2 regions of the Arthrobacter alpinus genome follow, and region 1 is predicted to be linked to the other one. Evidence: riboswitches for the same ligand, from Rfam matches in the RefSeq annotation. Region 1 holds a riboswitch; the other holds the start of a gene.

Region 1 (7,123 bases):
AACCAACCAGCGCTCTGCCGGACTGCTCTCGCTGACTCCCGTCATGGTGATCCTCTTTGGCCCCGGCCCCATCAACCTCCCCTGGTGGTCCGCGGTGCTGTGGATTCTTGCCGGAGGGTTGGCAGGAGCCCTCATCACCCGGCTACTCAAGTTCCAGGCCCCAACACTTCCCGTTGAAAAACGCACCGCGTTGGAGCATGGCATCGCGGTAGGCCTATTGTGTGCCGCGATCATGTACTGGGCCTTGGCCAACAGCATCCCACATGGGTACTGGGTCGCGGTGACCGTCCTGATGGCCCTGCGGCCATTGGCTAATCAGCGGCGCGAGACCCTCAACGGACGCCTCATCGGCACCTTACTGGGGGCCATTATCGCCTTGCTGGCCGTGTTGTTCCTACCCGTCTGGGGCGCAGTCATAGTGGCTGTACTGTGCCTGTTCTTCATGGTTTGGTATTCCATGGGAGGTGCATACCTCATGCAAGCTTTGGCTTTGACACCGATGCTGTTGATCTTCGCCTCCCTCGGAGACATCGATCGCGGATTCGAGCTAACCTTTGAGCGAGTCATTTTCACGGTGATTGGAATCGCCGCTGCTGTCTTGGTCGCCTTGTTGCTGCGACGCTGGGAATCACGGCGCGAGGACCTCTCCGCATAGGCACACAACACCACCCCGCATTTGACTCCCTATGGTGCCGCACCCTAATCTCCGACTCAGCCGCCGTGACACAGAAACGGCACGCCGAGCACGCCGAAAAGATCTCTGCCGCAACATCAACGACCGCATTCCCTCAATCACCGAACGTGAAGAACCACGCACCACTGAACCCACACGCCGCGGGCGGTGCCTGCGCACCTATGAAGAGGATGAATGATGAACCAGACCTTCATCGTCACCAAAGAACACCGCCGCATCACTGAGTTCGCCAATGCCGTGAGGAAAGAAAAGACCATTGGAATCTGCCACGGCGAGTATAGGGAAAAGCTTTACGCCCTGGCGAACAGATCCCGAACGGTCTTCTACGCGCCAGAAGTGCTCTGCCGTCCCAAGATGCTCATGGACGAGATAAACCGATACCAGGTCAGAATCGGTGGATGCATCGACGCGCATATCCACAGGAACGACCACCCCCCCGCATAATGAACGGCATCACCGGACTGGTCGAGCTACTGATCATTGACGAAGCAGAACGACTCACAACTACAGCCCTGGAACTCCTCCGCGACGAACATGGCCGGACACACTTAGCTATAATCCTCATTGGACTGCCCGGAATAGACTAACGATTCCGTCACTACCCACAGCTCTACAGCCGTGTCGGATTTTCCCACCGATACCGCGCACTCTGTCGTGAAGAACTCCTCTTTGTCCTCGATCGACATTGGAAGCGACTGGGTCGTACGCTCGATGCCGACGACTTCACCGATGCACAAGCAATCGCAGCGATCGAACGAGTCATGCGCGGCAACTTCCGCGTACTCGAACGACACTTTCCTCAAATTGCCCGCATCCTCAAAATCAACCAACTCGAAACCATCACAGACGACATCATCGAAGCCGCCGCGAGTATCCTTGTCATCGGCAACTAACGACAGCGAACGATCACAAAAAAGCCAGCTCACCCAGCTCGGCGAGAAGGTCCGCAACGGTGAACGGAGTCGCGCCCGGGAGGGTCGAGGCGGTGGCGGCCAGGCCGTGGCAGTCGGGGGCTTGTTCATGCAGGCGCTGCAACGCCGGGAACACCTGCAGGTGCGGCAGATTTAGCAGCTCCAGGGCGGACTCGGAGCCGGCCCGGCTGGTGGCTCGGGCCGCCAGCGCGGCGAAATCCGGCACGGACGGGTCCATCAGCCCGGCCGCTCACCAGCAACTGACGCAGCCGCTGGTCGGTTCGGGCGGCAAGGTGGCCCCTCGAGAGCGCGTGGGTGGACACGAGATTTGGTTACGGCGCCACTAGAGCCTCCGGCGCCGTGCCACAGAATGCAGCACGCTGCCGCCCATCATCAAAAACGCTGCGGGCAGGGCGATCATGGCAACCCAGTTGAACCCAGGCCAGGGAGTACCGCCGGCCCATTTGCTGATCAAAACGATGATCAAGGCCACAAGCGCGATCAATGCCAAGGCCATGGCAGCGTAGTTGAAAAGCTGCCAGAAGCGGTCGCTGGCAGAGAAGGTGGAGGGATGCTGGCTCATACCATAACGCTAACAGGGGACGGGGGCGCCACAAAGCGGCGGGAAGTTTCACAAACACGCTAACCTTAGAGGTAAATGACCAGCACGCCATGTGCCTGAGAAGTACCTGCCGCCCCTTTCACAGCGCACCGGTACGGCGAGTATTGCTCGCGCAGGGCGCAGGCGTGGTTCCGCACTGATGAAACAGACGAGGTAACGCAAGTGCCGATCGGCAAAGTTAAGTGGTACGACAACGAAAAAGGCTTCGGCATTTTGACTGCCGACGACGGTCGTGAAGTTTTCCTGCGCGCCAACGCGCTGGCGGCTGACACCGGGGAAATCAAGCCCGGCATGCGCATGGAGTTCGGTGTCGCGGATGGCCGCAAGGGCGCCCAAGCCATGGCCGCAAAGATCTTGGACCGCAGCCCCTCAGTGGCCAAGGCCAAACGGATGCCCGCCCGGGACCTGGCACCCATTGTGCAGGACGTGGTGTCCTTGCTGGAACACTCCATAGGCTCACTGACCAACGGCAAATACCCGGATGGTGACGCGAGCAAGATTGCCGCCGCGTTGCGCAAGGTCGCCGACAACTTCGACGCATAACGGTGCCCACGATGACCGAACTTCCCACGGAACCTGCCACTTCAAGCGAGAAGGTGGCAGGTCTCGCGCCGCGCCCGGGCGTGCCCGTCTGGCGGGTGGGCAAGCCTGACGCTTTCCTGGCCGACGCAACCGCCACGGCACTTGCCGCCGTGCAGGAGATTGCCACCGACCAGAACATTGGCAAGCATGTGGGGGTCCGCAGCGAAGGCGTCAGATGCGTCACGCATCTCTTCGAATGCAAGCTCCCCGGCTATGTGGGATGGCAGTGGTTTGCCACCCTCACACGCCTCTCACGCTCTAAGGACGCCACCGTCAACGAGGTGGGCATGCTGCCGACCAATGATTCGGTGCTGGCCCCGCCGTGGGTCCCGTGGGCTGAGCGCGTGCGCCCCGAAGACGCCGCAGCGGTCGAGCCCGTCGAGGCCGAGTCCGACGTGGTCGAGCCCGTCGAGGCCGAGTCCGACGACTGACCTACCGCCGGCCCGGCCGCGATGAGAACCCAACGCACGAAAAAAGGCGACTCCCACAGTTGGGAGTCGCCTTTTTTCGTACGTTCGGGGAGGACGGCAGATAACAATTGACACTGGCCGCAGCCAAGAACAGTATGTGCACATGGATGAGGCTGCAGTTGACGTGGTGCGGAAATTCTACGAGTCCATTGCCGAACGTGACATGGACAAAGCGGAGGGCTGTTTCGCCGCAGATGCGCTGTGGCATTTGCCCGGCAAAAGCCCGATTTCCGGTGACCATGTTGGCTGGGCCGCGATCAGGGACGAATTTCTACTCAAGCTGGCGCCGCTTTCCGGAGGGACCTTCCGGGCGGAGCTGCTCGACGTCGCGGTGGGTGAGCGGTATGTGGTGGCCATCCAACACGCAACCGGTGCGTTTGGTGGACGAGTCTTGGACATCACCGGGTGCCAGCTCATGCGTGTTGAGGCAGGATTGATACGCGAGGTGCGGGGGCACTATTCGAACCAGGAGCTGCTCGACTCCTTCTGGGAAGAACCGGCCAACTGACGGCCATCTCTGCCGTGAATGGCCCGGGCCGGCCCGATAAGAACCCAAGCCACGAAAAAGGCGACTCCCAAAGTTGGGAGTCGCCTTTTTTGTGGCTTCGAGGGCTGCTTAGAGGTTTTCGATGACGTAGTCGATGCACTTGGTCAGTGCCGTGACGTCGTCGGGCTCAATGGCGACGAAGGTGGCGATGCGCAACTGGTTGCGGCCCAGCTTCCGGTACGGCTCGGTATCGAGAATCCCGTTGGCACGCAGCACCTTGGAAACGGCGGCGGCGTCCACGGAGTCATCAAAATCGATGGTGACGATCACGTTGGAGCGGTCCTGAGGGTCAACCACAAACGGGGTGGCGACCGGTGAGGCCTCGGCCCAGGAATACAGGCGCCCTGCGGAGTCGGCGGTGCGCTGGGAGGCGAAGTCGAGGCCGCCGCTGGCGTTGAGCCACTTGACCTGCTCGTTGAGCGTCACCAGGGTGGAGAGCGCTGGGGTGTTGTACGTCTGGTTCAGCAGCGAGTTATCGATGGCGGTCTTAAGGTTCAGGAAGTCCGGAACCCAGCGGTCGGTGGCGGCGATCCGTGCAGCCCGCTCCAGCGCGGCGGGAGAGAACAAGCCAAGCCAAAGTCCGCCATCGGAGGCAAAGTTTTTTTGAGGGGCAAAGTAATACACGTCTGCCTCACCCACGTCCACGTGGAGGCCGCCAGCTGCCGAGGTGGCGTCCACGAGCACCAGGGCGCCGTCGTCGACCCCGGCAACACGCCTGACGGGAGCGGCAACACCGGTGGACGTCTCATTCTGCGGCCAGGCGTATACATCGACCCCGGCTTCCGCAGTGGAAACGGGGCGCGTGCCCGGGGCCGACTTGATGATGGAGGACGCCTCAAGGAACGGCGCGTTGTTCGTGGCGGAGGCAAACTTGGAGCCAAACTCACCAAAGGAAAGGTGCTGGGCTTTCTTCTCCACGAGACCGAAGGAGGCTACGTCCCAAAACGCGGTGGAACCGCCAACGCCCATGATGACTTCATAGCCGTCCGGTGCCGCGAAGAAATCCGACAGGCCGCTACGCACCTCGCCCACCAGGTTTTTCACGGGTGCCTGGCGGTGCGAGGTCCCCAGTAGGGACGCACCAGCGGCGGACAAAGCTGCCATCTGCTCCGGTCGGACCTTCGATGGCCCCGCGCCAAAACGGCCGTCGACCGGGCGAAGATTGGCAGGGATGGTGAGGGGTGTGGATTCGCTCACAAATATCTCCAAAAAGTATGCGATGGAAGTTTAAGGCGCCAATGGCTGTTGTCAATTCTGCCGTAAACCCGCGAACATCGAAAACGCGGGCCGCATGCTGAAACAATCCGGCCACTTTTCCGGATTGGTAACAAGGAGGTGTTTTCATCCCTTGTATTAAGCACGGTAACGTAGGGGTAAAGTCCGCCCCGGAATCTCGCTCAACATCAGGAGGAATCTGCCGTGACAGATCTTATCGACACGACGGAAATGTATCTGCGAACCATTCTTGAGTTGGAAGAAGAGAACATTGTTGCCTTGCGTGCGCGCATCGCAGAACGTTTACATCACTCCGGCCCCACCGTCTCGCAGACCATCGGGCGGATGGAACGCGACGGCCTGGTCATTGTTTCCGGTGACCGCCATCTGGAACTCACACCGGCGGGGCGCAGCAAGGCTACCCGTGTCATGCGCAAGCACCGGCTGGCAGAGCGTCTACTCTCGGACGTCATTGGCCTGGACTGGGCCTATGTTCACGAAGAAGCATGCCGGTGGGAACACGTCATGAGCGAGCGTGTGGAACAACGTTTGTTTGACCTGTTGGGACGCCCCGAGGAATCCCCTTACGGCAACCCCATCCCCGGGTTGGAAGAACTGGGCGGGCGGGCCGCTCCCGTGTTCGCTGCCGGCCTTGTCACACTCGTCGATGCCATGGCCACCTATTCCCCGGAGCAATCAGTGACAATTCACCGTTTGTCGGAGCGGATCCAAGTGGAACCGGAGCTGTTGACCCAGCTCGATGAAGGCGGGTTGCGCCCCGGTGCCAAAATCTCCCTGGCCCAGGTGGGCGAGTACATTTCGGTCCGGGTGCCCGGAATTGACGGGGCGCTGGAGCTGCCTCCGGAAGTCGCATCCCATGTGTTCGTCTCTATGGCGTAACCCCTGAATTTTGGCGGGTAGTGGGGTGCCCGAACTGCTTCCATATGTAACGGAATTATTACGACGGGGTCTTTTACCGTATAGTAACAAGCTGGCGCTGTAACCAAAGCGTTACCACCTTCTGACACTGAGCCTTGCCTTCAGGAGATGGATTGATACACGTTCAGGCAAGGACGGGGGAACCATAAAACGGCGAACTAAACAGTTCGCCTTGGGGTGAAGCCCGGTCTCGTAACGCACAAATGCTCAAGTCGCAGGCAGTTGCTTGCGCCTGGGGCGCCCGTGTGCACAGGGCCCGGGCCGGATCAAAAGTTGCACTCTCTGATCCGAATCCGACAGCTAACTCCGCAGGTGTCCCAAAGAGAGGTATTTAGTGTCAGAGGTTAAGCAGCACGGACGCCGTCGGGCGACCGAGCCAACTAGTCACGAGCTTGTCCCGTTTGTGGGCAGCCGCCGTGACGCCCTCGCCGCCGAGCGCTCAAGCGCAAGCTCCCAGGCTGGCCTGAGCCAGTTGCTGCGGGCAGGGCTTGCCAACGGTGCCGGCCAAAAAGTAGGCATAGCACTCGCCGCAACGGGCCTGGCCCTGGCGGTGACTGTTCCCTCTGCCACTGGCATGTCCCTGGCCAGCACAGACCTTAGCTCGGCGGCCACGGCGGAAATCGTGGTTTCCGCCGGCGCAGACATTCCCATTTCCTTCACAACTCCTGCCCTTGGCAGCGTGTTGAACCAGGACGGCCAGCTGCGCGAGACGCTCAAGGTCAAGGCCTCCAACGTCACCGCCCAAGCAGCCAAAGGCACACTGTCCGCCCCGTTGAAGACTCTCGTGGAGTCCTCGCCGTTTGGTGCCCGCATCAACCCGCTCACCGGCGCGGCCGGCGAAGTGCATACGGGGCAGGACTTTGCCGTCCAGTGCTCCACAGCCGTCTTTGCCGCAGCCAGCGGCACGGTAACTTTTGCCGGATGGCACTCATACGGTGGCGGCAACAGGGTGGTCATCGATCATGGCAACGGCCTCTCCACCTCTTACAACCACCTGAGCTCCATTGGTGTCAAGGTTGGACAAAAGCTTCAGCGTGGCGACCAGGTGGCGCTCAGCGGCACCACAGGCGCCTCCACCGGCTGCCACCTGCACTTTGAGGTAATCGTCGATGACGAGACAGTCGACCCCAAGGGCTGGCTTTA
Region 2 (7,123 bases), 430 kb from region 1:
CCGCAGCTTCAGCTTGGACTCGCCGTCGAGCAGGCAAAAACGCATCGACGCCATCAACGCCGCCTGACAGTCAGCTAGCTACGCCCCCGCTTTGCGCCACACAATCTGTTCACCAAGTGAAACACTCATCTCCCCGGGTTGGGGGGCTTCCCCGGCCAGCAAATACGGTTGCACGATGCTCAGCGACACGCCTTCGACGTGCTCGGCCGCCAGGTGGATGGCGTCGGTGCCCTGGTTCGGAAGTGAGATGTTTGAAACCACGATGGCGGCCCTGAGTTCGTCGTGGCGCTTGGAGAGGCCGTGGTAGCAGTCGGCGATGATCTCGCTCGACCCCGAGGCATCCTCCTCGCGGGGTTCGGCCATGATGAAAGCAGGCTTGCCGTCGGTGCCGATGGCGGCGGCAAACGGGACGAACTCGCCGTACTTGGCCAGACACTGGTGCGCGAACGGCAGCGCCATGTTCAGCAAGCCTTCCAAGTCTTCCTGTGCCGCCTCGGACACGGAATCACGCCATGATGTCACAGTCCACCCTCGCAGAAAATAGTTGTCCACCCGGTTTCCGGGCTCCGGAGCAGACTTTACCAAGGCGGTGCGCGTTACCAGGGCTCGCTAGCGGTGTCCGCTGAAGAAGTCCCTCAACAGTGCAGCGCATTCCTCCTCCCGGACGCCGGGGAAGACCTCCACCCAGTGGTTGAGGCGGCGTTCGCGCAGCACGTCAAAAACCGACCCCGCTGCTCCGGCCTTCTCATCCCAGGCCCCAAAGACGACGCGCGGCACACGTGCCAGCACAATGGCCCCGGCACACATGGTGCACGGTTCCAGGGTCACCACCAGGGTGCAACCTGCAAGACGCCAAGAGCCCAGCTTCTTGGCCGCCTCGCGGATGGCCACCACCTCGGCATGCGCCGTGGGGTCTCCATGTGCTTCACGTTCGTTGCGCCCCAAACCGAGGACTTCGCCGTCGTTCCCTATGACCACGGCACCGATCGGCACGTCCCCCGTGAGGAGGGCGCGGCGGGCTTCAGAGAGGGCCAAGCCCATCCACTGGGCGTGCATAGCCGTGGTGGTGGTCTCGATTGGGTTGAAATTCGCGGTGGAGGGCACGGCTCAATGGTAGCTTTTATCTATGCGCGTACTGGTTGCGGATCATCCGCTGATTGCCCACAAGTTGACCGTTCTGCGGGACAAGAACACTCCGTCCCCCATTTTCCGGCAGTTGACCGAAGAACTTGTCACTTTGCTGGCCTATGAGGCAACCCGTGAAGTTCGGGTTCAACCCGTGAAAATTGAGACCCCCGTGACCTCCACGATTGGCACCGGGTTGTGCAAGCCCACACCCCTGGTGGTGCCGATCCTGCGTGCCGGCCTGGGCATGCTCGAGGGTATGACCCGGCTGTTGCCCACCGCCGAGGTAGGCTTCCTGGGTATGGCCCGCAACGAGGAAACCCTCGAGGCCATCACCTATGCTGAACGCCTCCCCGAGGACCTGACAGGGCGCCAGGTCTACGTCCTGGATCCCATGCTGGCCACCGGCGCCACCCTGATCGAAGCCTTCAAGTTCCTCTTTGACCGCGGCGCCGCGGACATCACCTGCATCTGCCTACTGGCCGCCCCCGAGGGCCTGGCCAAACTTGAAGCCGCCCACGGCGACCGCGACAACGTTCATATTGTGCTGGCCTCCATTGACGAGGGCCTGGACGAAAACTCTTACATCGTGCCGGGTCTAGGCGACGCCGGCGACCGCCTGTACGGCGTGGTGGACTGACCCTTGTGACGAGAACGGGGCCAACCCGCGAGAACGGGTATATTACCCACCGTTCTCGCGGGTTGGCCCCGTTCTGGCGTTAAAAGCGGGCTTAGTACCAGCCGACGGCGTTCGAGTGTCCCCACGCGCCGCACGGGGTGCCGTAGCGCCCCGCGATGTACGTCAATCCCCACGCGATCTGGGTTTGGTAGTTGGTGGCCCAGTCCGCGCCGACGCTTTCCATCTTGCTCGCTGGCAGTGATTGGGCAATCCCGTAGGCGCCGCTGGAGGGATTTTCCGCCGACGTGAGCCAGCTGGATTCGCGTTCCCACAGCTGGGTCAGGCAGCTCATTTGCTCTGCGCCCCAGCCGCGGGCGCTCAAAGTTGTGGCGGCGTAGGCTTTCGCGGCGGCCGGGTTGTCGGCAACTACGGCTGCGGCGGGCGCTGCCGTGGGGCTCCCCACCGCAGTGACGGCGTCGGCCTGGCTCTTGACAGTGGGCGAGGTGCTAGATGCGGTGCTGGAGCCGAGCGGGACGCTGGAAAATGCGATGGCCGCATCAGACGGTGCGGAAATGGCCGACGGCGCTGCATTGGACGCGGTGGTCGATGTCAGGCTGGCTGCCGAGAAGTCAGCGGGGGCATTGTGGGCACCAGCCTGGGTCAAACCTCCGCCGGCTAGCAGTGCCCCGGCGATGGCAACGACTGCCATGCGTTTGGCCGGACTTACGCGCCGGGCGTTGCTGTGGGAGGCGGCCGCACTGGCGGACCCGGGGCGTTTGGCTTCTTGGCGGGAAGGATCTTGGCGGGAAGGATTGCTGGCGGAATCGGCGCGGCGGCGGCCGCGCGCAGGTGTATCGGGCATAGTGAACAGGACCTCTCTACGCCTGCGAGGTGAGCTGTCGGGAACGGATGAGAGCATCCGGCCAGGCGCCGGGCAAAAAAATGCCCGCGCTTTGGTTTAACCCCAAGGACTTCCAAGGTGGAGGCCCGCAAAGATTGGGTCCCCCGTCTCTGCCATCAGTGTGAACGGGAAATGGGCGGCGGCAGAGCTCGGCGAACCGTCCATTTGCGCCCTGGAACCGTTGGTGTTTCGGTAGGCACTTTCCCAACTTTACGCAACGAAACCGCGTATGTCACATTTTGGTAACGGGCATGACGGGACAGCCATTTACTTAGCAATGCTAATGACCTAGGCTAAGGAAAACGAGATACGTAACTTTTTCAGCGGACAGATGCAGGCGATGACTGAGGCTTCAACAGCATTTACGACGGCGGAACATGGTCCGCCACTGCCTCTCGCCGGGTGCGAGGAGACTCCGGACCAAACACGAACTGCGGATGCGGGCCTCCTTGCCGCCGAACTGCGTGTAGCGATCATGCGCACCTCCCGCCGGGTGCGGGCAGAGGGGGCTTCCCGGGAAATCAGCCCCGGACAATATTCGGTGCTAGTGGGCGTCGTGGACGGCGCCCGGACCTCCGGGCAACTCGCCGAACGCGAGCAGATTCAGGCGCCATCGATGACCCGCATAGTCAACGGACTGGTGGCTGCCGGCTTCGTCACCCGCGAGGCCAGCCCCCAGGACGGACGGCAGGTGTTGGTGCGAATAACCAGCGCCGGAACCGAGGTGCTCCGGCAGGCCCGCTCGCGGCGGACGCAATGGTTGGCCCAACGCGTTGCCGCCCTGACCACTGAAGAGCGTGCCACACTTCACCGGGCTGCCCTGATCCTGACGGAGATGAGCGGCTCGTGAATTCCATGTTCCGTGCCCTGAAGGTGTTCAACTACCGGCTCTGGGTGACCGGAGCGTTGGTGTCCAACATTGGCACCTGGATGCAACGCGTGGCCCAGGACTGGCTGGTGCTGACCATCTTGACCAACCATTCCGGAACTGCCGCCGGCATCACCACCGGACTGCAGTTCTTGCCCATTCTCTTTCTGGGCCCCTTCGCCGGCCTGGTGGGCGACCGCGTGAACAAGAGAAAGCTGTTGCTGTGGACCCAGAGCGCCATGGGGCTCTTCGCCCTGCTGCTGGGCCTGCTGGTGATCACCCACACGGTGGAGCTGTGGCACGTGTATTTGCTGGCATTCTTGCTCGGTGTGGCCAGCGCCTTTGACGCCCCGTCACGGCAGGCATTTGTCTCAGAAGTCGTCGATAAAGAAGATATCCCCAACGCCGTCGCCCTTAACAGTGCCTCCTTCAACCTGGCCCGCCTGGCAGGCCCCGGGATTGCCGGGCTGGTGATTGCCTTCTTTGGGACAGGTCCGGCCTTCTTGATCAATGCGGCAAGCTTCCTGGCGGTGATCATTTCGCTATGGCGCATGCGTGTCTGCGAATTGCAGCCTGCGGTGCAGGTGCCACGGGCCAAGGGGCAGATTCGCGAAGGGTTCAGCTACATCCGCCAACGGCCGGATCTGATGATGATCATGTTTCTGGTGTTCATGGTGGGCACCTTTGGCATGAATTTCCAGATCACCAATGCCCTTATGGCCACTACCGTGTTCCATCTGGGGCCCGGTGAGTATGGGCTTCTGGGATCCGTCATGGCTGTCGGTACGCTGGCGGCAGCCCTCATGGCGGCGCGGCGCAAGAGGATGCGGATGCTTTACATCGTGGGCGGGGCCTTTGCATTTGGGGTAACCGTTGCCATCGCCGCGTTCATGCCCACCTTCTTGCTCTATGCCCTTGCCTTGGTCCCTGTGGGGCTGGCGTCGTTGACATTCCTGAACGCCTGCAACACCACCGTCCAGCTGACCACCGATTCAGCCATGCGTGGACGTGTCTTGGCGGTTTACATGATGGTCCTGCAAGGTGGCACGCCCATTGGGGCGCCCTTGGTTGGCTGGATCGCCACCGAATTTGGAGCCCGCTGGTCGCTGGGGATCGGCGCCGTGGTGGCTGTAGTCTGTTCGGCGATTGCCATGGTCATGATGAACCGGCGCAACAATATCCGCTTCCGGGACCAGTTCCAAAGCATGCGGCCATTTGCCGTGGCCCGCATCCTGCACCGATAAGCGCCGCCACCGCTTGCGTCGGTGCTAGCTCTGATACAGCACAGTGCGGGCGGACCTGGAGCCGGTGATCCGCAACCTTTGCTGACCTACCGTAGAAGGCTGGGAGAAAACCGAACGCCGCCGATCGTTTGCGAGGACATCATAGACATGCTTTTTTGTGAAATGAATATATTCGTCGATAATCGCCTTTTCGTAGAATTTATGACAATAAAATCCGACAAGATCTTTAGGAAGTTTGACACAAAGCGTCATTTACGGTGCAATTGAGACTAAAGATACATTGTCGCCTTGGTCACAAATGGCCCGTCAGTCTCAAATGGTGGACACTTCCCCCCTTTGTTACTTGCACGTTCGGATTGTTACGTAGGAGACTAGCTAGTGTGAACAACCACTCAGTGAATTCTGCAGCAACAGTCCTCGTCCGGGCCACGGGACAGATGTTGATGCGCTGTCGAATGCAGGCCTAGCCGGACCCCTTTGTTTTATGCATTTTCGGCCACTGGCCGGCTCGCAACCGGGCAGTTAGTTCCGGTTTCCAGCACACGAGGAAAGCATTCGCGCCGTAGCATACGGCCATACACCTAGGTAGTTCAATGTCTGTAGCATCCGGATACGTCCATATCTCTGTTCGCAACGCCGCCAAAGCTGTAGCCCGTGGCGGCTCACAAAACCCGCTGAACCGCAGCCTGCACCAGGATCAGCCATCCTACGAAGGCCCGGCCTCCTACCGGCGGGACGCTGATGCCATGTCCTCCCGCTTTCGCACCGTTCCCACCAACGACACCAACCCGATGACTGCGCCCACCCCTGTGGTTGCAGGCGGTGACAAGCTGCGTGGTGTCGCCACTGACAACGTTGCCCGCGGCTTCGTCCTTTACGTTGGCGTGGATGAGGACACCGCGGCCGCGGCCGGGACCTCCCTTGCCAAGCTCGCACAAGAAATCCGGGCCTATGCCCAGACTTTGGTGCCCCAGGCCCAGAGCTATGCGGCCGTGGCCATCGCGCCGTCGGATGCGGTGGGGACACCGCTGGACGTGGTGCGCTCCACCTTTGGTGACCCCACGGTGCTTACCCGCCAGCGTCAAGAAGCCCTCCGCCTCCCCGTAGCCACCGAACAGCGACCCACGGGTGTGCTGATCGACTTGGCCCGCCGTGAAGTACACCTTGACGGCGATACCCTGAACCTCACGTTCAAGGAATTTGAGCTGTTGAACTACTTGGTGGAAAACGGTACCCGCACCGTGGGCCGTGACGAACTCCTTGAAGGGCTGTGGAGCAACGCCGACGAGGTCCCCAATGAGCGGACCATCGATGTGCACATCCGCCGTCTGCGTTCGAAGTTGGGCCGCCTGGCCAATACGGTGCGCACCGTCCGTGGCGAGGGTTACCGTTTCTACGAGCACCCCGAAGTGGTTGTTTGGGCCGCACCGGAATACTCCATCTAGCGGTTGCCCCGGACCAGTTCAGGAACGTGCGACGGCGGTCGGGTCACCTTAGGTGAGCTGACCGCCGTCGTTCCCATTAAATTTCACTAAACTGTGAACATGAGCGAACACCACATTAAACGGCTGATCCTGATGCGTCATTCCAAGGCGGCCTTCCCGCTGGGTGTGGAAGACCACGAGAGGCCGCTGGCCCAGCGCGGACACACCGAGGCGCCGCTGGCCGGGAAATGGCTGGTGGAGAACGCCGTGGTGCCCGATTTCATCCTGTGTTCCTCAGCCCTGCGGACGCGGCAAACCTGCACCTGGGTGTGCCAGCAGCTGGGGGAGAAGGCGCCCACGCCCAAACTTGAGGATGGCTTGTACGCTGCCGGGCCACGCCAGATCCTGTCCGTGATCAACCATGTTCCGGAGACTGTCACCACGCTCATGGTGATAAGCCACATGCCAGGCGTCCAGGAGGCTGCCCTGCGGCTGGCGTCGCGGGAATCGGACCAGGAGGCGTACATGTACCTGGCCTCGGGGTTTCCCACCAGCGCCTTTGCCGTCTTTGAGCACGGGGGCGACTGGGCAACCCTTGACGGCCAGGACGCGACGCTGCGCAATTTTGTGGTGCCGCGCTAGAGACGCCGGGCCCCCGGGAACACGCAGCTAGACAGCGATCTCCGGCATGAGCGTCTTCAGCGTCCAGGTCTTGTTCCTGGCCACGGCCGCCCAAGCGAACAGCAGGCCCAGTACGAGGTATCCAAGCAGCCCCAGTGAAATGGGCACCAGCGGCGCCAGATCGGCTCCGTAGATGAGGTGTCGCATGCCTTCCACCACGTGGCCCATGGGCAGTATCTGGTGCATGATGTGCAGCGGTTGCGGCGTGGTCTGCCAAGGGAATGTGCCCCCGGAGGACACCAGCTGCAGCACCAGCAGGAT

What was found. A riboswitch is a leader RNA that binds a small molecule or an ion and turns the genes downstream of it on or off. The one in region 1 is predicted to bind cyclic di-AMP.
Region 2: another riboswitch for cyclic di-AMP. It lies ahead of AOC05_RS18300 (hypothetical protein); the one in region 1 lies ahead of AOC05_RS01595 (M23 family metallopeptidase).

Annotation. Positions count from the first base shown of each region.
Region 1 is NZ_CP012677.1:373,570-380,692, forward strand. It holds gene AOC05_RS01550 (FUSC family protein) at 1-655, shown strand, start outside; partial or broken gene AOC05_RS20670 (AAA family ATPase) at 992-1,587, shown strand; gene AOC05_RS01560 (hypothetical protein) at 1,601-1,831, opposite strand; gene AOC05_RS01565 (hypothetical protein) at 1,949-2,188, opposite strand; gene AOC05_RS01570 (cold-shock protein) at 2,390-2,770, shown strand; gene AOC05_RS01575 (DUF3027 domain-containing protein) at 2,782-3,240, shown strand; gene AOC05_RS01580 (nuclear transport factor 2 family protein) at 3,383-3,787, shown strand; gene serC (phosphoserine transaminase) at 3,896-5,023, opposite strand; gene AOC05_RS01590 (metal-dependent transcriptional regulator) at 5,246-5,941, shown strand; cyclic di-AMP (ydaO/yuaA leader) riboswitch at 6,082-6,312, shown strand; gene AOC05_RS01595 (M23 family metallopeptidase) at 6,315-7,123, shown strand, end outside.
Region 2 is NZ_CP012677.1:3,985,447-3,992,569, forward strand. It holds gene AOC05_RS18280 (DNA glycosylase AlkZ-like family protein) at 1-67, shown strand, start outside; gene AOC05_RS18285 (hypothetical protein) at 79-522, opposite strand; gene tadA (tRNA adenosine(34) deaminase TadA) at 610-1,056, opposite strand; gene upp (uracil phosphoribosyltransferase) at 1,127-1,765, shown strand; gene AOC05_RS18300 (hypothetical protein) at 1,857-2,606, opposite strand; cyclic di-AMP (ydaO/yuaA leader) riboswitch at 2,614-2,794, opposite strand; gene AOC05_RS18305 (MarR family winged helix-turn-helix transcriptional regulator) at 2,986-3,495, shown strand; gene AOC05_RS18310 (MFS transporter) at 3,501-4,757, shown strand; gene AOC05_RS18315 (winged helix-turn-helix domain-containing protein) at 5,351-6,202, shown strand; gene AOC05_RS18320 (SixA phosphatase family protein) at 6,302-6,823, shown strand; gene AOC05_RS18325 (YhgE/Pip family protein) at 6,851-7,123, opposite strand, start outside.